DNA from 4 places in the Micromonospora pisi genome. Region 4 is predicted to be linked to each of the others. Evidence: riboswitches for the same ligand, from Rfam matches in the RefSeq annotation. Region 4 holds a riboswitch; each other region holds the start of a gene.
What was found. A riboswitch is a leader RNA that binds a small molecule or an ion and turns the genes downstream of it on or off. The one in region 4 is predicted to bind cyclic di-AMP.

Region 1 (5,355 bases), 820 kb from region 4:
GCTGGTCGCGCAGCAGAAGAAGCAGGACGCCGAGCTTTCCGCGAAGCAGAAGTCGATCGACGCCGAGATCAACCGGCTGGAGAAGCTGCGGCTCACCGCGTACGGGTCGAGCAGCTCCGGTGGTGCGTTGCGGATCGGGCCGTGTCCGGCGGTGTACCCCGGTGGCCCCGCCGGCACCGCCGTCAAGACCGCCTGCGCGCAGATCGGCAAGATGTACGTCTGGGGCGCGACCGGGCCGAGCAACTTCGACTGTTCCGGACTCACCCAGTACGCCTGGGGCAAGGCCGGCGTGAAGCTCACCCACTACACGGGTGCCCAGTGGAACGAGGGCCAGGTGATCAGCCGGGCCAACGCCCGCGCCGGCGACCTCGTCTTCTTCTACGGTGATCTGCACCACGTCGGCATGTACGTCGGTAACGGATTAATGGTGCACGCACCGCAATCCGGTCAGCCGGTGAAGATGACAAAGATTGACGTGATGCCGGTCGCCGGGTTCCGTCGGCCTGGCTGAGTAACAGCAATTGCCCGAGTTTGTCAGGACAGGCCCCTTGCTGGCGGTGGCGCCGTTAGCAAGGGGCCTCTCCTTTGTCGACGGTGACACACCCTAAGTAATTGTCTGATATACGGAACGGTTCAACTCCAGTCACGGGTTGCACAGCCATAACAGCGTTCCTACTGTGGGAGATCGCCGAGACGGCACCAGATCACCCAGCCCGGGTGGCACCGGCTCGGCCCGCCGAATCGTTTTCGACGAACCGGGGAACCAACACCTCGGGGTGAATCCGCGAATATTCGCGGTAGGGCGCACTCTTCCCGCCCGAACCCGTCAGCTAACCCGGTAGGCGGTTCCGGAAGAAGGAGCGCCCACCCCGGTGGCTAGCCATGCCCCGCGGCCGAGGTCCCTCCGGTCGACTCTGGTCGACCCGGACATGACCCGGTCGCGTACCCGTTGGCCCATCCGTACCTCCGTACTCGCCGCGATAGCCGGTGTCGCCGCTGTTCTGCTCGGTGCCACCGCAGCTCACGCCGAACCGTCGGTCACCGAGATCGAGAAGCAGATCGACGTGGCGTGGAACCAGCTAGAGCCGACCATCGAGAAGGCCAACGCGACCCGCCAGGACCTGGCCGTCAAGAAGAAGCAGGCAGACGCGCTGGCCAAGCGGATCCAACCGCTGCAACTCCAGATCGACCAGGCCATGGGCAAGGTCAGCAACATGGCCGTCCGGGCGTACAAGGGGGACAACGCCTCCGCGATCAACGCGATCCTGACCACGGACTCGCCGACCATGCTCGCCGACCAGCTCACCATCCTCGACCAGTTCGCCCGCCGTCAGCAGCACGATGTCCAGGCGGTGGTCGACCTCAAGGAGCAGCTCGCGGCCCAGAAGGCACCACTGGACACCCTGGTCGCGCAGCTCACCCGGACCGAGGCGGACCTGGCCGCGAAGAAGAAGCAGATCGACACCGAGATCGACCGGTTGCAGAAGCTGCGGCTGAAGGTCTACGGCAACGGTGGCGGCGGCCCGCTCCGCCCAGCCCCCTGCCCGTCGAGTTATCCCGGCGGTCCGTCCGGCGTCGCGGTCAAGTTCGCCTGTGCGCAGATCGGCAAGATGTACGTCTGGGGCGCCGCGGGTCCGAACACCTACGACTGCTCCGGGCTGATGCTCGCCGCCTGGGCGAAGGCGGGCGTGACCCTGCCGCACAACGCGGCTGCCCAGCGTCGGGTCACCGCGTACGTCAAGCAGGCCGAACTGCGCCCCGGCGACCTGGTGTTCTACTACGCCGACCTGCACCATGTCGGGATGTACGTCGGCGACGGCTGGGTGGTGCACGCCTCCCAGGCCGGTGAGCCGGTCAAGATGAAGCGCCTCGACACCGCAACCGTCCACAGCTTCGGCCGCCCCACCTGACCCCCTCCCCCCCCGCTCCCCTGCGCCGCCGATCCAGGGCAGGTCCGCGCTGATGGATCTCCGTCAGCGCGGACCTGCCCTAGGGCGAAGGGAGGGTCAGCGGGTGGGCCAGGTCTGCCAACGTTGCCAGGAACGGCTGGGGGTAGGGCCGCGTTGGCCCTGGTAGCGGGAGCCGTACACGGCGGAGCCGTAGGGGTGCTCGGCCGGCGACGAGAGCCGGAAGATGCAGAGCTGGCCGATCTTCATGCCGGGCCAGAGGGTGATCGGCAGGTTGGCCACGTTGGAGAGTTCCAGCGTGACGTGGCCGGAGAAGCCGGGGTCGATGAAGCCGGCGGTCGAGTGGGTGAGCAGGCCCAGCCGACCCAGGCTCGACTTGCCCTCCAGCCGTCCGGCGAGCTGGTCGCCGAGTGAGATCACTTCGAGCGTGGAGGCGAGTACGAACTCGCCCGGGTGCAGCACGAACGGCTCGCCGTCGGGCACGTCCACGACCGAGGTCAGGTCATCCTGTTGGCTGGCCGGGTCGATGTGGGTGTAGAGATGGTTGTTGAACACCCGGAAGAGCCGGTCCAGTCGTACGTCGATGCTCGACGGTTGCACCAGTGCCGGCTCGAAGGGCTCAAGCCCCAGAGTGCCCGCCTTGATCTCGGTGACCAGGTCACGGTCGGAGAGCAGCATCCAGCCACCTTAGCGACCGGGCGAGATCAACCCGGTCGCGCCCGGACCTGGAGTGACGCGGCGCGTCGTCATGGGCAACGGGGTCGGCGATGGTTCGGCGTGGCGAACGCGTGTCGGACTACCCGTCTCGAACACATGTTCGATAGAATCTCCCCATGGCATCCTGGTCCGAATTCGCCGCCGACGCCCCGCGTCTCGCCGAAGCGATCCGCACCCTCCTGCAGCAGTACGGGCCGGGTCTCGGCTACCTCGCCACCGTCCGCGCCGACGGCGGTCCCCGTGTGCACCCGGTGTCGCCGGTGATCAACGACGAGGGGCTGTTCTGCTTCGTCGTCGACTCTCCCAAGCGGCGCGACCTGGAACGTGACGGCCGCTACGCGCTGCACTCGTTCCCGCCCGAGGAGAGCGACGACGAGGCGTACGTGGCCGGTCGCGCCAAGCTGGTCACCGACCCGGCGACGATCGCCCGGCTCGCCGACACCGTGCGCGCCGAGCCCCGGGTGGACTGGCGACTCTTCGAGTTCACCGTCGAGGCGGCGATGCTCGCTGAGCACGGCCGGGCCGGTGCGATCCCACTCGCGTACGGCGGGCGGGGCGATGACCGGCCGGGAGTTCAGGTGTGGCTCGACCCGACTGCGGCGCGAGCGCCCGCCGGCCGTCGCGGACGTCGAGCCCGCCGGCACGTCAATCCCACCGAGTTGCGGTCCGCGTCAACGGCGAACGCGGTCGACCAGCGCTTCACCCGGGAGCCCCGAGTGGTGGCCGTCGCCCCGGACCCGGTGATCTGGGCCTCCTGAGTGAACGGACCCCTCGACGAGGGGCCCCAGACACACGACGAGGGCCGGCTCCTCGGGAAGCGGCCGGCCCTCGTCGTGCTGGCAGTGCATCAGGCCCGGTACGCCTGCCACGCTTTGACCATGCGGTTCACCTGTCCGGCCGTGAACCGGTCCATGCAGGCGTCGACCGTGTAGTTCATGAAGTTGTGGATCGGGTCGAGCCCCGACCTGCTCACACACGAGTCCCGCCCGGTCGGGCAGCCGAACGCCGGCTCCGCCTCCGCCGGGGTGTCCGCCACCGCGTCGCCTTCACCCGCGCACCCGCCCTGGAACGTGTGGAAGAGGTTCAGCCAGTGGCCGACCTCGTGGGTGCCGGTGTCGCCCTCGTTGTAGGGCTTCTCGTTGCCGCCGGGCAGTGACTCCGAAAGCACCACCACCCCGTCGTACGTGGTCAACTGCTTCTGCGGAAACGTCGCCCAGCCGAGCAGGTCGTCGCTGAGTGCCCCCAGGTAGAGGTTGAGCGTCTCCGGGCCGCCGGTCCGCAGCGACCTCTTCATCTGCGTCTCCGCCGGGCTCTCCGCCACGATCGGATACCAGGCCGGGTTGATCACCCGGTTGAGCTTCTTGAGCTTGAACTTGAAGGGCGTGACCGCGCCACCATCCACTCCGTCGAACGCCGCGTTCAGCACCTTGAACTGGGCATCGATCATCGCGCGCGGAATGTTTCCACCCTCCCGGGTACGGTCCCGGCTGATCACGTGCACCACCACCGGGATCGTGATCTTCCTCGGGGCGGCGCTGAACGGCGCCACTCCGACCCGCTTCGCGTACGCGGCGTCCAGGTCTCGATTGCGCTGCGCCGCCTCGGGCGCGTCCAGTTCGTTGGGGTCGTGCCCACCGGGCGCCCCGGGTCTCGCCCTGGCGGCCGAGTCTGCCACCGCCAGCTGGACGCATCCTGCCGATGGCCCCGTCGTGCTCGCCGTAGCCGGGCTTGCCAGTGCCGGGTTCGCCACCAACACCATGGACCCGAGCAGCAGTACGACAGCAGTGGACGCCACGCCAACCGAGCGCAACGACTTCCGGATGCGGTGCAAACCCATGACCCCACCTCTTCGCCACGGAACGCGACGCTTCGTTCACGCGCCGCAAGTTGCGGATGTGGCGGACGTTACCTGCTGGGACAGTTCAGGCAAACGACGCAGATCGGCGTGGTCCCCATCAATCTGCCTCAACCGCACGGACGCGTCCGGCGCCGCCGCCGGGGGTACGTTGATGCGCTCGGGAGGCGGACCAGGTACAGTGGGCTCCGCTCGCGGGTGTAGTTCAATGGCAGAACATCAGCTTCCCAAGCTGACAGTGCGGGTTCGATTCCCGTCACCCGCTCCAATGCAAAGGCCCTGGTCAGGACGCGAGTCCCAACCAGGGCCTTCGATGTTCTGTCGGCGGCGATCATGCGCCGGGCCATCCACGGGCCACTAGCCCGCGTAATACCGGCCCGGTTATTGCTCACCACCGGATGCGACATCCCTATCCGCTGGCACCGGGTGACTCGTCGTCGAAGCCACGATAAGTGCCAGATCCGTCGGTGACATCGGCGAAGTCAGCGAAATCCATGTTCGCGATGGTCAGGTTTGCAGATACATCGGCGTACCACCGGGTCGGCACCCGGAACGTGCGGCCGGGCTCGTCGTACAAGTCGACGGCTAACAGCGGGTGTTCGTCGTCGGCCATCGTGGTCGCGTCCGCGAGGAACAGGTAGGTCAGCTTGTCGTCGTCGCTCGCGGCGGCATCCACGTCAACCAGCGCTTGGACAGTCACACCGGCATAGGCGGGGTCGCTGACGTACGTCGCGTTCGGGTACGGGTCCAAGTCGTCGATGGCCGCCATAAGGGCGGTCCAGGCTGCTTCGTCGCGGAAGTCGCTGCGTAGAACCAGCGACGTCAGGTCCCTGGGTTGGGGCAGGGGAGTCATGCCCGCGATCTTCCCAGCGAACG
Region 2 (5,381 bases), 2.0 Mb from region 4:
CCGGAGCTAGCCGGCGAAGAGCAGCAACAGACCGGCGACGGTGTAACCGACCATCAGCACCAGCAACGGCACCTGCGCGGCGACCGCCGCCCGGCCGGGAAAGAGCACCAACGCCCGGTCATGGCCGAGCACGGTGCCGATCAGGTGCCCGAGCACGATCAGGGTCACCTGCAGCGTCGCCACCCCGGACGGGGTGACCAGAGCTGCGCTGATCGACCAGTGCGCGGTCCCGAGCCAGTTCGCCGTGCCGGTGACCAGCGGATCGGAGAGAAGCGCCAGGGTCCGCTGCCCCTCCAGCACCAGCAGCGAGTAGTAGTGCGCGAGCACATAACCGACCGCGATCGGCACGATGCAGTGGGCGATCTCGGCCGCGACCTCACCCGGTCGCACCCCCGGCGCCAGCCGCGCCGCGAGCAGGCAGGTCAGGCCGTACGCGGCCAGCACCAGCCCGATCAGCGCGAGCATCCCGACGGTGTTGGTGAACACCGGCGGCAACTCACTGTTCTGCACAAAGCGGAACCAGGCGGGCGCGTTGGAGAGGCTGTCGAACAGCGTCGAACCGAGCAGGACCACCACGACGACGACAAACCCGGGAGCGGGCGCCAACGCGCTCATCCCCTCCAACGGGTTGCGCCAGACCAACACGCCGTCGTCCCGACGGCCGACCACCGCGAGCCGCCCCACCAGGTCGCTGTATACCTCGAAGGCGTCACCCCGGTCGAGGAAGTCGACCCCGAACACGACCGCGCCGACCAGCACCACGATCGCGTACGCGACCAGCCAGGTCCGGATGACCGGCACCGTGGCCCGGTCCGGCGCGACGAGTTCGAGCCAGACGAAGGCGAGCAGTCCCAGCGCGGCCGGCCAGTAGCCGAGTCGCGCCGGCAACGGCAGCAGTCCCCGGCGCGGATCGCGGCGCAGCACCGCCGCCACCAGCAGAAAGCCCGTACGCAGCGGGTTCAGCGCCGGCCAGACCGGCCCGAAGAGCAGCGACAACGGAACCAGCCCGACCCAGAACAGGACGTAGAACGCGCCCGCGGTCGGATTCCGGTCCAGGTCGGGACCGAGGAAGAGCCCGATGCCGAAGTAGCCGACGACCACCAGGCCCAGCAGGCGCAGCCCCCACCGCCACCCGGCCGAGTCGACCACCCGGCCGACCCGCTCGGGCAGCGGCCGGCCCGCCTCCGGGTCACCCAGCCTCGGCTCCCGCCAGAACGCCCCGAGCACGACAAACGAGATGACCAGGGCGAGCGCGGCTCCGGTCACCGCGAAGCCGAACGGAATAGGCAGATCCTGCCGGCCGCCGACCCCGTGCGCGAGCAGCTCGGGAAACGTACCGAGGGCGGGATCGCTCATCGGACCGGGGCGGGATCGCTCATCGGACCAGGAGCTGGAACAGCAGCAGACCGGTCTGGTGCGTCTCGACCTCGAACAGACCGTCCATGTCGGCCACGAACTCGACCGTGGCCGGCTGCCCGGCCATCAGGTCCGCGCCGACCTCGTACCCGTGCACATGCACCCGGTCCGCGACATCGCTGGTGACGGTGATCCTGACCTGCTGGTTCTTCTTCGCGTCCACCCGACCCGGCTGCGGCTGGGACCGCCCGCCGGTGATGGTGATGGCCACCTCGACCGGAGAACCCGGGTCGGCCGGCGCCTCGCTCGACCCGCAGCCGGTACCGGCGACGGAGAGCAGGATCGCACCGGTCAGCGCGGCCAGCGCGCGGCGGCGGCCGATAGCGGGCAACATCGACATCTCCCCTGACAGGCCGGTCCCGAGACGTTGGGAAGCGACTGTAGCGTCTTGCCGGGCACAGCGGAAGCCACCATGATGGGCCGATGCGATCGACCCGGATGGTTACCGTCCACGCGGCATGCCGCCTGCTCGCCGTCGTTCTCGGCGCTGCGGTCGCGCTCGTCGTGGCCGGGTCGCCGGCCTCCGCGCACGGACAGTTGGCGATCTCCGATCCGGTGGCCGGCGCCACTGTCTCGCAACCGAAGCAGGCGCTGGAGCTCTACTTCACCGAGGCGCCCGCGGCGAACGCGTACTTCACCGTGACCGCGCCGAGCGGCGTACGGGTCGACGCCGGTTGGCGGCCCGGCCTGGACAAACGACTCGACCGCCCGGTGACCGAGCTGTTCCTGGTCAACGGGAAGTGGGAGCCGCGCCTCTACCACACGGGCTACGCCGCGTTGGTGCAGGTGGCGCACTGGCCGGAGAAGGGTGAGTACACCGCCAGCTACCTCTCGGTCGCCTCGGACCGGGAACCGGTACGCGGCACGGTCAAGTTCACCTACTCCGGTACGCCGACCGCCGCACCGCAGGGCTGGAGCCCGCCAACCAACTCCGCCGATCCGGCGCTGGTGGCCGCCGCCGAGAACCCGGAGCCGCCGTCCTCGGCGAATCCCGGCAGCACCACCAGCACCCACACCACCGCGCCGCCCCCGCCACCCACCGGGAACGCCAGCGGCACCACCGGCGACAGTGGAGTGATGACCTGGTTGCTGCCGGTGTTGTTGCTGGTCGCGGTGGCGGCAATGGTCTTCCTGGTGGTTCGACCGAAACGGGGTGCCCGGATCAACACCGGCCCGGCGAACCGCCGTCGTCCGGCCACCTCCGCCGCCGCCCGACGAGCGGCGGCGGCCCGAAAGGCGGTCGCCAATCAGTCGGCGCGAAACACGCAGCCGTCCCGCAAACGCGGCGGCAACCGCTGACACGACAATCCCCGGCACCACCATTACCCGCGGTACACGCCGTTGTCGAATACGCGGATGATAACCGAAAGTCGTTGTCCCATAACGCTTTTCGTACGGGTCGGGGCGTGCACAAGATGTCGATCCACGCGGTAGGATTCTTCGCGGTCAACGCCAATCGGCGCCAACCGGTGCCGGCGGGACCGTCGCCTAATCGTCCATGGACGAACCGGGGAACCGAGTACCCGGGGTGAATCCGCGAAAGCGGTAGGGATCACTTCCATCCCGAACCCGTCAGCTAACCCGGTCGGCGACCAACGGAAGGATCCTGCATGACGGCACCCCTCCGCCGATGGTTCACCCCTGCCCTGGCTCTGCTCACCGCTTCCCTCCTGCTGGTGCCGTTCTCCGCCGCGGCCCAGGCCGCGCCCGCCACGCCACCGGCGCCGGCCGAGTCCGACGGCCAGCTGTTGAGCGAGGTCCTGGAGCAGACCGGCCGCCGCTTCCTCGACGCCAAGGCCGCGCTCGAGGCGTCAAAGAAGCGCCAGGGGGTTCTCGCCGCCGAACTCCAGAAGGCCGAGGCCCAGATCGAGGAGTTGACCCCACAGGTCACCGAGATCGCCACCCGCACCTACCGGACCGGAAAGCTCGGTGCGGTCTCGGTGCTGCTCAACAGCGCGTCACCGGACTCGTTCCTCCAACGGGCGGTCGCGCTCGACGAGATGAACGCGGTCAACGACCAGAAACTGCACGAACTCAACGCCGCTCGCGAACTGGCCGACCGTGCCAAGGCCCTGGCCGATGCCGAGGTCAAGGAGCAGGAGAAGCAGCAGGCCGTGATCGCCCGACAGAAGTCGGACGCCGAAAAGGCGTTCGCCCTGGTCGGCGGCAAAAAACTGACCAACGGCCTGGTCAGTGCCACCTCGGCGGTGGCCGCACCGGCACCGCGTACGGCCAGCGGTGGCTGGCCGAAGGAGTCGTGCAGCAAGAACGACCCGACCACCAGCGGCTGCATCACCCCGCGCACGCTGCACGCGTACAACGAGGTGAAGAAGGCCGGCTTCAACCTCTTCGTCGGCTGTCACCGCAACGGGGGGCCGTTCGAGCACCCCAAGGGCCGGGCCTGCGACTGGTCGCTGCTGAAGAGCGGCTTCGCCCCCGCGAGCACCAACGCGCAGAGGTTGTACGGCAACAACCTGACCGCGTTCCTGGTCCGCAACGCGGATCGCCTCGGCATCCTCTACGTGATCTGGTACAGGCAGATCTGGTTCCCGGCGACCGGCTGGCAGTCGTACAGCGGTGAGAGTGACCACACCGACCACGTACACATGTCCATGCTCTGATCCGACGCCCGGTCGACCCACGGCACCAGGCCCCCGCCCAGCCACGAAGCTGGGGACGGGGGCCTGAGCCGTTCACCGGTGACGGTGGTCACGGACAGCCCAGTGATCAGCGACGATGGGTGCACCTGGGACACCCTGGCGGGCGCCACCGGAAGGTGAGTACCGGACTTACGTGACGGCCGGGCTGATTCCCCCGCCCGGTTTCTCCCCCGCCCGACAAGCCAGGATGACACGTCAGCCTGGCCAGTATCATGGTCAGGTGGCAACGACCGGGGAACGATGGCTCGACGAGCGGGAGCAGCGCGCCTGGCGTTCGTTCATCACCATGCAGATGGAGTTGCACAACCGGCTCGGCCGCCAACTCCTCGCCGATGCCGGCCTCTCCGAGACCGACTACGCCGTCCTGGTGCACCTCAGCGAAGCGCCCGAGGGCCGGCTGCGGATTTTCCAGCTTCGGGCGCACCTGGAGTGGGAGAAGACCCGACTCACCCACCACCTGGGGCGGATGGCCCGGCGTGGGCTGGTCGAGCGGGAGCCCTGCCTGACCGACCCCCGGGGCGCGTTCATCCGGATCACCGAAGCCGGCCGGGAGGCCATCATCTCGGCGGCGCCCAAACACGTCGCGAACGTCCGTCGCTGGGTGATCGACGTGCTCACCCCCGAGCAGCTGGACGTACTCGCCGAGATTTCCGACAAGGTGCGCGCCGGGTTCCACAAGGACGTCTGCCCGCCGGTGAAGGCCGAGCCGTGCGACGCGGAGTCGGCCGACTGCCCGACCGACACCGCCTCGCACGACGTCTAGGTTCTGTCTCACGGGTCTGGCCCAACCGGCCTGGACAGCCGGGGCCACCGGTCAGGCGCGGTTGAGCACCCAGGTCAGGCCGCCAGCATCCTTCGGGGTCAGGGTCAGCGTGTTCCCGCCGCACTGGTAACGCCCGGCACCGAGCAGTGGCTGGATGTCGACCACGTCGGCGCTGCGGGTGGCGCCGTCGCCGACGTACTCGGCGATCCGGACGTTGTCGAAGAGCTTTGCCGGCGCCGGTTCGGTCAGCTCGACGGTGACCCGGGTGTCGCCCCATTGCAGCGGCGGGATCGGGGCCCAGTCACCGGCCGTGCCGCCGGTCCCCCCGGTGCTCACCGTGCCGTTGGCCTGCCCCGCGTAGCTGAACCGGCCGGCGACCTTGGCATCGCCGAGCTGCGCGTTGAAGCTCACCGGACGCATCCCGGCGAAGTCCACCGTCGTCGCACCGGTCGGGCCGACCTTCACCAGAACTCCGTCCCCGCCGCTGATGCTCGCGCTGGCCAGGGCTCCACCGGTCTGTCCGGCGGCGGAGGTGGTCCGCC
Region 3 (5,381 bases), 520 kb from region 4:
GACCGGCGGCAGCAGGTCGTACGGATCCGGCGGAATCGGTCGGTCGAGGCTCATCAGGAAGTCCTTCCAGAGATCGGGTGACTCGGAGTCTTTCTACCCTGTCCCGGCCGACCTACGGCTGCCGGTGCCGAAATACCCCCGACCGGACGTACCGGGCGCGCGACCAGCTCGACAGGAGCAGAACCCGACCGCTGGAGAAGCGGAATCCGTTGGCCCTGGGGAATGGTCGGACGAAGAATCGGGGAGGCCATTCACGATCCGCCGAACCCGTGACGACAGCGCCCAATTGCCGACGTCATTCCCGTCGACCGTCCCGTACGTAGCCCGGTCATTCCCGGACGACGCCACGGTGACCCTGTCGGTCCGCGACGCCGCGCGGGCCCGGTCGCGAATCCTCCGCCCGGCCCCGTTCGCCCGATAGCCCCGGACCCGGCGACCGGCAGCCGGGCATCCGGTGGCACGGAGGAACGGATCGGCGCTGGGTCGGGACAGGGCCTGACTGGCTCGACGGCCCGGCCCGATCGGACGAGACCGGGCGGCACGGTCGGTCGAGAGCACGGGGAAATTCGGCCGAATTGCTTCCAGGAAGTATTCAGCCGAGGTCGAGCATGGGCGAGCGTGGCCACCCCATTCGCAAATGCGACATCCATTGCCTCCGGTAGGCAAGGGGGCACGGCCACCCCAGTCAAACCGCTCAGCGGGGCAACAAATACTTTCCGTGATCATGAAACGGTGCTCACAGATCGACCACAACAGCGGCATGGGTCACGGTTTTTGCAGGCCAAGCGGGGTTGGCAGGAGCAGATGCGGCCCAGTAACGTCAGCCCGTCTGGTCCGGCCAATAGTCACCGCGGGTGACACCGGAACAGACCCGCTGAGTCGTAATTGTTACGAGCCGGGGACCCACAGTAGTCATGGGGTGAATCCGCGAACCTTTGGTTCGCGGTAGGGCGAGCTTCCCGCCCGAATCCGTCAGCTAACCCGGTAGGCGGTCTCGGAAGGAGAACATGCTCCGTGCAGCGCAGTATCTGCCGTGGCCCCTCCCTCGGCCACGTCCCCCGACACCTGCCCTGGTCCGCCCGCACCGAGGCGCGGCCCAACACGCTGGATCACTAGGGCGCAGGCGTACGACCGTCGACGCGAGCAACGCGCGCGGTCGGTGACGCGAGTACGCGCGTGACCGGTAGGTGATACGGAAACGTACGGCATTCATTTGTCGTGCTCGGTCATCCGGTAACGCATTCCACCGCATCTGTGGTGGCGGATCAGCACACCCCGATCCGGCCCACCGGGCTGGCGGCTACTGCCGCCGGACCCTTTGCGCGCACTCGTCACGCGATTGGCCCCGGCAGAGACATAACGCCATCCCGAAACATGTGCCCCCGATCGCAGATCGGCACATCTGCGGAGGAAATTCAATGAAGCATCGTCAGCAACTGCGACTGCGTCGCATCGTGACCGCCAGCCCGTACCGGGCCAGCGTCGTCTCCGCCGCGGTCCTCGCGGTGGGCCTCACCACCGGAATTCTGCTCACCCAGGGCCACGGACCGGTCCAGGCGGAGAACCCGTCGACCGTCGCCGTCGCCGAGAAGATCGGCGGCCAGGCCGCCGGCGAGATGGCCCCCGCCCCGGAGGCGCCGGCGCCGACCGTCACCTCGGCGGCGCCCAGCGCTCCGCCGTCGACCCCACCCGCCACCACCAAGGCCCCGGCCAAGCCGGCCAAGAAGGCGCCGCCCGCGTCGAAGGTGCTCGACTACGAGTACGAGGCGCAGATCAACGGTTGGTACTGCGGGCCGGCAGCCACCCGGATCGCCCTCACCGCACGCGACCGGTCACCGAGCCAGGACGAGGTGGCTGCCGCCCTGGGCACCACCGGCAACGGCACCAACTCGGCCGACGACACCACGCGTGGCCTGAACCAGCTCGCCAAGACCGACTTCTACCGGAGCACCTTCATCCCCGGCGCGCCGTCCCCGGCCCAGATGGACCAACTCCAGGCTGACGTCGTACACGCGATCAGCAACGGGTACGCGGTCGTGGCGAACATCGTCGGCTCGGCGACCGACACCGAAGGCGGCTGGCACGCGTACGACGGCGGCCACTACCTGACCGTGGTCGGCTACCGCGACAACGGTCGGACCGTCCAGATCGCCGACCCGGCGTTCGTCAACGGGGTCAGCTCCTACTGGATGACCACCATCGACCTGGCCAACTGGATGGCCACCCGGGGCTACTCAGCCTGACCCACCCTCCCCCCGGCCCCGGGCTCCGACCGTTCTGGTCGGCGCCCGGGGCCATCCGTACCAGCGGGCCGGTCAGCGCCTTGCCACAACCATCCACGGATGCGTGCGTTGACACTGTCGTGACCATGGCCCACGCCGACCAGGCGAAGACAGATGACCGCAAGGTCCAATTGGTCGGTTGTATCCCTAGTCGCCATTACGAGTCGGTCACCGCGCGCCCGCGCGCCGAACGGAGGGTCCAGGTGTTGGCCATGCCACGTCAGGTGTCAGCTCCATGAGCCGCGTCGACGAACCGCTGACCCGGGCCGGGATCTGGGAGGCGGCCGCGATGACCATCGCCCAGCACGAGGACCGGGGCACCTCCTATGCCCCCGGCACCTGCGCCTGCTGCACCCCGGACGGCTGCGCCCAACTGCGCTGGGCGATCGAGGTACGGGCCGGTCGTGACCCGGACTATCCGCTCGCCGCGCCCGTGCCACCGGATCTGAAGTCACTGGGGTAAGGCGGGGACCGGACCGACTACGCCTCGATCGCGAGCCGGGCGAACTCGTCCGCCGCGCCGTTGAACAGGAAATCCGTGGTCTGGGTCAGGGCGATGGCGATCAGCCCCTGCCGGGGGTCGTTGAACCAGGACGTGCCGTAACCACCGTCCCAGCCGTACCGGCCCGGCACCGGGGAGACATCGTCGGGCTCGACCGCGACCGCCATGCCCAGACCCCAGCCGCGCCCGCCGAGCAGGACCCCGCCGCCGGCGATCTGCTCCCGGGTCAGGTGGTTGGTCGTCATCAGCTCCACCGACTCCGCCGACAGCAGTCGCTCACCCTGGTGCACGCCCTTGTTCAGCAGCAACCGGGCAAAGGTCAGGAAGTCGTCGGCGGTCGACAGCAGCCCAGCGGAGCCGGAGGGGAAGGCCGGCGGGCTCGCCCACTCACTCGGGGTGGAGACCGTACGCAGTTCCAGCTTGCCGGTCTGGAAGTCGGTCATGTAGTAGCTGGGCAGCCGACGGGTGTACTCGGCGGGCAGCCAGAACCCGGTCTCGCGCATGCCGAGCGGGTCGAAGACCCGGGCCCGCAGGAAATCCCCCAGCGGCTGGCCGGCGGCACGCGCGACCAGGACACCCAGCACCAGCGTGCCAACGTTGTACTGCCAGCGCTCACCGGGCTGGTACATCAGCGGCAGGCTGGCGAACCGCTTGATCCACTCATCCGGCTCATGCGGCGTACGCGGATCCGGCTGCCCCAGCACCAGGTCCAGTTCGTGGACCGCCTTGTTGATCGGGAACGGCGGATCGAAGCTCGGTTCGAGGATCATGCCGAACCCCATCCGGAAGGTCAGCAGTTCCTCGACCTTGATCGGACGCTCGGCCGGCACGGTCTCGTCGAGCGGGCCGTCGATCCGCTTGAGCACCCGACGGTCGGCCAGCTCAGGCAGGAGCCGGTCGACCGGCTCGTCCAGATCCAGCCGGCCGTCCTCGACCAACATCATCGTCGCGGCGGCGAGGACCGGTTTGGTCAGCGACGCGATCCGGAAGATGGTGTCCCGGCACATCGGCCCACCGTCGTGGAAGGCGGTGAAGCCGATCGTGTCCACCCGTACGTCGTCGCCCTTGGCCAGGAGCGTCACCAGGCCGGGCAACTCGCCCCGGTCAACCCTGGCGGCCATGGCCTCGTGCAGCCGATCGACCCCGGCCTGCGTCAGTTCGCGCGTCATGCTCGCAACCTCCGATACGTACGGTTCCGACGATGGGTCGAACCGTAGTTCGACAGATCTACATGCACTGTGGCCCATTCTTGCCCCCAACACCGACAGTCAGCACGTCTGACACATCTGTCGACCGTTCCCGGGTGGACCCGTGGCCGCGCGGCGTCCCACCCCGAGCCGTCGGGGTGTGTCCCTGAACAGGAACATGCCGGGACATCTGGTCAGTGCGTAGACAGGGTGACGGTGCCGTGGGCTCGGAGGAACGGCAGCCGATCATGATCTAGGGCGCGAAGGGAACACGCGATGGCGCAGCCGACCGGACTGGCGACGACCGAACCGGAGCTCATGCCGGCGCAGGTCGCTCCGGAGGCCACACCGGCCGGGACAAGGCCACGGGGTGCGCGGGCCGGCTTTGTCGGGGCCTTCGTGCAGACCATCCGACGTGGCCAACAGGGCTCGCCGGTGGGCCAGATCGCGGGCTCCGCACTGGTCATCGTGGTCCTCGCCGCGATCGTGGTGGCCAGCGGCGCGCTGCTGAACAAGAACGCGAAGCCGGCCAACGCGGCGGCGGAGACGACCACGGCGGGCGCCTCCGCCACCCCGACCCATTCGAACGGCACGACCTCGACCGGTCAGCAACGCCCGGGAGCGCCCGGTGCACCCGGGCTGCCCGGTGCCCCGGGTGCACCCGGTCTACCCGGAGCACCCGGCGCCCCGGGCGCACCCGGCGCGCCCACGGTGGGCGCACCCGGCGCACCCGCCGCTGGCGACTCCGGCGGTGGCGGCACGACCGCCGGGAGCAGCAACACCGGGACCACCACCGGCGGCACGACGCAGAACGTGAACACCTCGAACCGGGCGGTGACCAAGCCGGTCACCTACAGCGGGGTCGCCGGCCTCGGCTGCACCGGCGCGGGGACGACCTACCAGGAGTACGGCTGGTACCTCAACGGTGACGCCGGCTGGTTCACCCTCGGCGGTGGCAGCTACACCGGCAACGGGTGCAGCGGCAAGTTCCACGACATCCCGATGTCCGGTCAGGCGAACACCGACACGGCCGGCCAGGCGCTCGTATGGGGCTTCAAGGTGGGCAGTGCCGCGCAGTCCTGCACCCTGTCGATCTACGTACCGACCAGCTCCAGCTCGCGGGACGTGGCCGCCACCAACGCGCACTTCGCGGTCGTACACGGCACCACCATCGACAACACCACCTACGTGAACCCGTCCGGCGACCGTTCCGTCAACCAGCGGGACAACCACAACAAGTGGATTTCGCTGGGGACCTACCCGGTGCACAACGGAATGATCGGCATCAAGTTGACCAACCGGGGCGACCCCAACGGTTACCCCATGACCTACCCGCACCTCGCCGGGGGCGCCGCTAAGGCCCAGTGCGTCGCTGAGTGACGTGCGGGCGTCGTTCGAGCGGGTGGCGCC
Region 4 (5,381 bases):
AGCCGCAGACCCCGGGCAAGCCCCAGGCGTAGTACGCCGCCGTGCCACCCGGCCCGTCCGTCAGAGCAGGGCCGCCGGGCCCGTCCGGTCAGAGCAGGGCCGCCGGGCCCGTCCGGTCAGAGCAGGGAGAGGTGTACGTGGTTGGTGTGGTCGCTGGACGGGTCGCCGTGCGCCGAGGAGTACGTCTTCCACCCGGTCGCCGGGAACCAGATCTGCCGGTACCAGATCACATAGAGGATGCCGAGCTTGTCGGCGTTACGGACCAGGAACGCGGCGAGGTTGTTGCCGTACGTCTTGTCGCCGCCGGTGGCGTCGCCGCCGAAGCCGTTCGGCTGCGCCGAGAAGTCACAGGCCCGGCCCTTCGGGTGTTCGAACGGTCCGCCCGTCCGGTAGCAGGAGACGTGCCTGGTGAAGCCGAGGCGCCGGGTCTCCTCGAGCGCGTGCAGGGTGCGCGGCGTCAGGCAGCCCTTGGTCGTCGGGTCGGAGCGGGTGCAGGACTGGGCCGGCCAGGACCCGTCCCGGCTACGTGGGGCCGGATCCGCCACCGGTGAGGCGGCGTCGACGAACCCCTCGGTGGCGATGCCGCCGACCTGCGCGAGGGCACGTTCCGCCGCCTGCTTCTGTTTGGCCATGGTGGCGAGGTGCCGCTGCTCCTCGGCGAGTGCCGCGTCGGCCGCGCTCTTGGCCCGGCTGGCCCGGTTTCGCGCTTCCCGAAGCTGGCGCAGCTTGCTGTTGTCGCGTTGCGCGATCAGGTCGAGGCCCTCGGCCCGCTTCATGAACTCGTCCGGCCCGGCACTGCCGAGCAGTGCGCTGAGCGGTCCGATCCGACCGAGCCGGTAGGCGTTCACCGCCACCTCACCGACCTCGGGGCCGATCAGGGAGAGCTGCTCCTCGATCTGTCGCAGTTCGTCGGCGAGTACGGCCTGACGTTTGCGTGAGTTCTCCACCGCGTTGCTGGCCGCCGCGTAACCTCGCCCGGTCGATTCGAGGACGTCGCGTAAGAGAGGGTTGCCGCCTTCGTCGCCCGGCGTGACCGGGCCAGCGGGCGCGGCTGCGGCGGGTCCGGCCGCGACTGCCGCGCCGGCGAGTGTGCTCACCGCGGCGAGCAGGGTCAGGGCCAGCGAGAACCGCTGACGCATAGGTGTCGTCATGCACGTTCCTCCCGTCGGCCGCCGACCGGGTTAGCTGACGGGTTCGGGACGGAACTACCCCTACCGCGAGTGCGGATTCACCCCACCTACCTGGTTCCCCGGCTCGCACGATGGCGATTGGGCGGCGGTCGTCGCCGACAGCTCGAGGGGGTAACCACCGGGTCGGAACCGAGGGAGACATTACCGGATCAGTCGGACTTATCGTGGCTGAATCTACGTCGCCACCGGGGATTTTTCCTGCTAGTGGCGGTGTGCCACTTCCTGGCGGGCACCTCCCCAGTCGTGACGAGGTCGGCGCACCCGTTCTCGCCCATTTCCATCAATCGGCCGGTCGCTGCTTGACCACGGGGTTGTCGTAGGCGATTGCGGGCACCACTGTGTCCGGTTGACGGTGGAGGTGGTGCGGATACCGAGACGTAACGGGTAGAACTTCATCATCCAGTCTGGAACAACCCGAAGAACCTTCGATTAATATCGAGACGGTCTCGCCCGTCCCACCGATTGATACCTCGCCGGGCTCTTGGCGGATGGTACTGGCGGATGCGAGGGCGGTTTGTGACCACGTGGTGCACCGAACGCTACGAATCGATCTCCGAGCGACTCGGGTGTTCGCTCGCGAGGACCATTCGCGTAGCATGATCCCGCTCGCCGGCGCGGAGGCCGGCAAATTAGTCGGGATGGGATCAATGCCGGACGCGGCACACAGCAATCCGGAGCCTGCGGCGAACGTGCTGATCCTCGGCACCGCCGAGTGGGATTCGGCGATCGCCACCAACCAGCACTACGTCACCCGCGAGCTCGCTGTGACGGCGGCGGTGACGTTCGTGGAATCCCTCGGCCTGCGGCGGCCGACCCTGCGGCGAGCCGATGTAGCCCGGATGGCGGCGCGAGCGCGCCGCGCGTTTGCGACTCCCGCGGACGGACCGAAAACACCCGGACGGCCCAGACCGGACCGCACCAACGTCGTCTCCCCGCTCGTCGTGCCCCTGCACCGTGCACCCACCCGCCCGCTGAACCGCGCGTTGCTCCGCCGCTCCGCCGCTCCGTGGCTGCAATCTAGCCGCCCGCGCGTCCTGTGGACCTTCACGCCGGTGACCTACGGTCTGGAAACCGCTGCTGACGTCGTGGTCTACCACTGCGTCGACCTGCTCGCGAAGTTCCCGGGCATCGACGGCGTGGCCGTTGGCAAGGGCGAGCGGAGCCTCGCGGCCCGCCCCGGACTTGTCGCCATCGCTACCAGCCAGGCGGTGCACGAGCACCTCGTCAGCACCGGCTTCCCCCGCGTCGAGCTGCTGCAGAACGTCGCGGACGTCTCCGTGTTCGTCGAGGGCAGTCGTCCGGCCGCGGAACGTAGGCCCGCCGTGATCTTCTCCGGCAACCTCACCACCGCGAAGCTGGACATGCCGCTGCTCGAGTCCGTCGCCACGGCGCTGCGGGGACGCGGCGAACTGCTGCTGGCCGGTCCGTTGGCCGCAGGTGGCGGAAGCTTCACCGCCGAACTGCAGCGGCTGGAGGCACTGGGCGCCCGCTACCTGGGCCTACTCACCCCCGAGGAGCTCGCCGCGGCGGCTGGCACCTGCGCGGTCGGGCTCATCCCGTACGCAATCAACGACTACACGACTGGCGTCAGCCCGCTCAAGTGCTTCGAGTACCTGTCGTCCGGCCTGTCGGTGCTGAGCACACCGCTGCCCTCGGTCCAGACGCTCGCACGGAACAACCCGCACGTTGTCGCGGCCGGCGCCGCCGACATCGTCGGTCACCTGGACCGGATGCTGGCGCCCGTCGCGGACGACGTGATCGCCGATCGGATGGACAGTGCCGGTCGGCACGGCTGGGCGGAGCGGGGACAGGTGCTTCGCGACCTGCTGGCCGCCGAGCTCGCACGGCCCCCGATCCGATGACGACCGTCGGGGCACGACTACTCGAGCGTGGGGGACGTACGGCATGAAGCGTGTCTTGTCCATCGTCGGCGGGGTTCCCCTGCGGGTCGGTGTCCTGGTGCTCTTCGCCCTCGCGGTGCCACAGTTCTATTTTCTGCCCCAAGGCACGATGGACATCGCGCTGTCGTCGATCGTCGCCATCCTCCTGGTGCCCACCGCGGTGGTCTGGGCCTGGCGCAACCTGGGCGTTCAGCGGTTGCTGCGCACCTGGCTGATGTACGGTCTGCTCGGACTCCTGGCAGCCCGGATCCTCGCGCTGCTCTGGTCGCCCGATGCCGGCTACGGCCGACTGCCGATGGTTCTGCTCGCGCAGTTCATCATGACGCTGGTGCTGATGTACGGCGCCGCGAGCGAGAAGCCGGATTTCCTGCGCCAGATCCAGTTCTTCTACTGGCCCTTGGTCATGCTGCAGACATTTCTGGTGGCACTGTTTCGTGTCTTCCCGGGAGTAGAGGACGCGTACCTGCGTTCGATCGCCGGACTTTTCGCGGGCCAGAACACCGTCAGTGGGCTCTTCGACGTCAATCGAAACAACGTGCTGGACCCTACTAAGTCGGGTGGGGTGTTCATCAACGCCAACGTCGCGGGCCTGTTCCTCGGCGTCAGTGCGATGGCAGCCTTCGCCGTGTGGTCACGGACACGGCAGCGGCTGGTGCTGGTGGCGGGCGTCGTCGCACTGACCGGCGTCTGGTTCACCGGCTCCAAGTCCGGGCGGATGTTCGCGGTAGTGCTGCCGCTCGCCGCGTTGGCCGCGTACTTCTGGCGGAGGCTGAAGCCGGCCCTGCGCCGGTATCTGCTGATCGGCGCTGGCGTGGCGACGGTCGGGGCCATCGTACTGCTCAGCACCGGTGGCGGGTTCGCCACCGCTGTCCGGGGTGCCTTCGGGCAGCGGACCGACATCTGGGGTTACGGCGCCGAGGCGTTCGTCGAGAGTCCTCTGCTCGGTCTCGGCTGGGGTGGCTGGCAAGAGGGGTTCGCCGTGTACGCCGCCGCGCACGGCATCTACAGCCCCAACTTTCCGCCGCACAACATCCTGCTCGCCGCGTGGGCCTCGACCGGCCTGGTCGGACTCGTGCTGACGATTCTGGTCTTCGGGGCGATGCTGGGGCTGGTCGTCAAGGCGTTCAAGCGGTCCTCGGACCACAACTCGCTCTTTGTGGCTTGGACGGGGGCGGCGTTCGTCTGGGTGATCGTCCAGGCAATGGGCGAGAACACCGACGTATTCGGGGAGATCCACCTCATCCCCGTGCTTGCGTTGCTCCTCTGCTACTTGATCGATGTTCCGCGACAGGAGACGACAGATCGTGTCACAGATGCCGATTTCTGGAATCGTGAGACATCAATTATTCCAGCCATCCGAGACGTTTATCCCGAGCCAGGCCACGGCAATGCGTACCTTCCGCCCCCTGTATATCGCGCGGGACCCGGTGACCAGGGCCCCAGTTGGCACCAACGCCCTTAGCATCTCCGAGTTCGGCAGGGCGGCTGCCACCTCGTACCTGTTGACCCGTCGATCGAGCCGGCTGGTGAAGGTTCTCGCCGAGCGTGGTGTGTCAGTCCTGCACGCCCACTTCGGTGTCGAGGGCGTGCACATCGCCCCGACCGCGAAGGCGCTCGGCGTGCCGCTGGTGACGACGCTGCACGGCTTCGACGTGACCATCGCCAAGAAGGAACTGCTCGCGTCGAAGAAAGCATCCTGGGTCAACTACGTCACGTGGCGGACATCGCTCTTCGAGACCGGTGCGGTCTTCGTGTGCGTCTCCGAGTACATCCGGCGCCGTGCGATCGAATGGGGTTATCCGGCTGAACGCTGCGTGGTGCTGCCGATCGGGGTGGACACCGACGTCATCAAACCGGCGCCGATCGTCGAAACGCCCCGGATCGTGCACGTCGCCCGCTTGGTGGAGGTGAAGGGCACAACGGATCTGCTGCGGGCGTTCGCCACCGTACGCCGGGCACTGCCGGCGGCCGAGCTGGTCATCGTTGGCGACGGTCCACTGCGGGAACAGCTTGGCGCGCTCGCGACACAGCTGGGAGTCGCCGAGGCGGTGCGGTTCCTCGGCGCGCAGCCCCACGCTGAGGTGCTGGCGCAGGTCCGCGCCGCGCGGGTGCTGTGCCTGCCGAGCGCGACGGCGTCCAACGGCGCTCAGGAGGGCCTGGGCATGGTGCTGCTGGAGGCGGCGGCATCGGGGAGGCCGGTGGTCGGAACCGATCACGGTGGCATCCCCGAGGCGGTCGTCGACGGTGTCAACGGATACCTCGTGCCGGAGCGGGATCCGGCGGCGCTCGC

Region 1: another riboswitch for cyclic di-AMP. It lies ahead of BDK92_RS17500 (C40 family peptidase); the one in region 4 lies ahead of BDK92_RS21045 (coiled-coil domain-containing protein).
Region 2: another riboswitch for cyclic di-AMP. It lies ahead of BDK92_RS12095 (coiled-coil domain-containing protein); the one in region 4 lies ahead of BDK92_RS21045 (coiled-coil domain-containing protein).
Region 3: another riboswitch for cyclic di-AMP. It lies ahead of BDK92_RS18725 (C39 family peptidase); the one in region 4 lies ahead of BDK92_RS21045 (coiled-coil domain-containing protein).

The regions. Positions count from the first base shown of each region.
Region 1 is NZ_RBKT01000001.1:4,129,485-4,134,839, reverse strand. It holds gene BDK92_RS17505 (C40 family peptidase) at 1-511, shown strand, start outside; cyclic di-AMP (ydaO/yuaA leader) riboswitch at 725-860, shown strand; gene BDK92_RS17500 (C40 family peptidase) at 930-1,910, shown strand; gene dcd (dCTP deaminase) at 2,007-2,585, opposite strand; partial or broken gene BDK92_RS17490 (pyridoxamine 5'-phosphate oxidase family protein) at 2,741-3,262, shown strand; gene BDK92_RS17485 (zinc metalloprotease) at 3,472-4,461, opposite strand; tRNA gene BDK92_RS17480 (tRNA-Gly) at 4,674-4,747, shown strand; gene BDK92_RS17475 (DUF6924 domain-containing protein) at 4,889-5,332, opposite strand.
Region 2 is NZ_RBKT01000001.1:2,943,454-2,948,834, forward strand. It holds gene BDK92_RS12080 (hypothetical protein) at 7-1,356, opposite strand; gene BDK92_RS12085 (hypothetical protein) at 1,376-1,750, opposite strand; gene BDK92_RS12090 (copper resistance CopC family protein) at 1,840-2,715, shown strand; cyclic di-AMP (ydaO/yuaA leader) riboswitch at 2,892-3,023, shown strand; gene BDK92_RS12095 (coiled-coil domain-containing protein) at 3,027-4,037, shown strand; gene BDK92_RS12100 (MarR family winged helix-turn-helix transcriptional regulator) at 4,297-4,839, shown strand; gene BDK92_RS12105 (hypothetical protein) at 4,891-5,381, opposite strand, start outside.
Region 3 is NZ_RBKT01000001.1:4,425,182-4,430,562, reverse strand. It holds gene BDK92_RS18730 (YbhB/YbcL family Raf kinase inhibitor-like protein) at 1-54, opposite strand, end outside; cyclic di-AMP (ydaO/yuaA leader) riboswitch at 863-1,006, shown strand; gene BDK92_RS18725 (C39 family peptidase) at 1,419-2,243, shown strand; gene BDK92_RS18720 (hypothetical protein) at 2,518-2,745, shown strand; gene BDK92_RS18715 (serine hydrolase domain-containing protein) at 2,763-3,953, opposite strand; gene BDK92_RS39705 (hypothetical protein) at 4,248-5,351, shown strand; gene BDK92_RS18705 (right-handed parallel beta-helix repeat-containing protein) at 5,353-5,381, shown strand, end outside.
Region 4 is NZ_RBKT01000001.1:4,944,662-4,950,042, forward strand. It holds gene BDK92_RS21040 (glycoside hydrolase family 65 protein) at 1-32, shown strand, start outside; gene BDK92_RS21045 (coiled-coil domain-containing protein) at 117-1,151, opposite strand; cyclic di-AMP (ydaO/yuaA leader) riboswitch at 1,155-1,285, opposite strand; gene BDK92_RS21050 (glycosyltransferase family protein) at 1,787-3,052, shown strand; gene BDK92_RS21055 (O-antigen ligase family protein) at 3,150-4,553, shown strand; gene BDK92_RS38485 (glycosyltransferase) at 4,480-5,381, shown strand, end outside.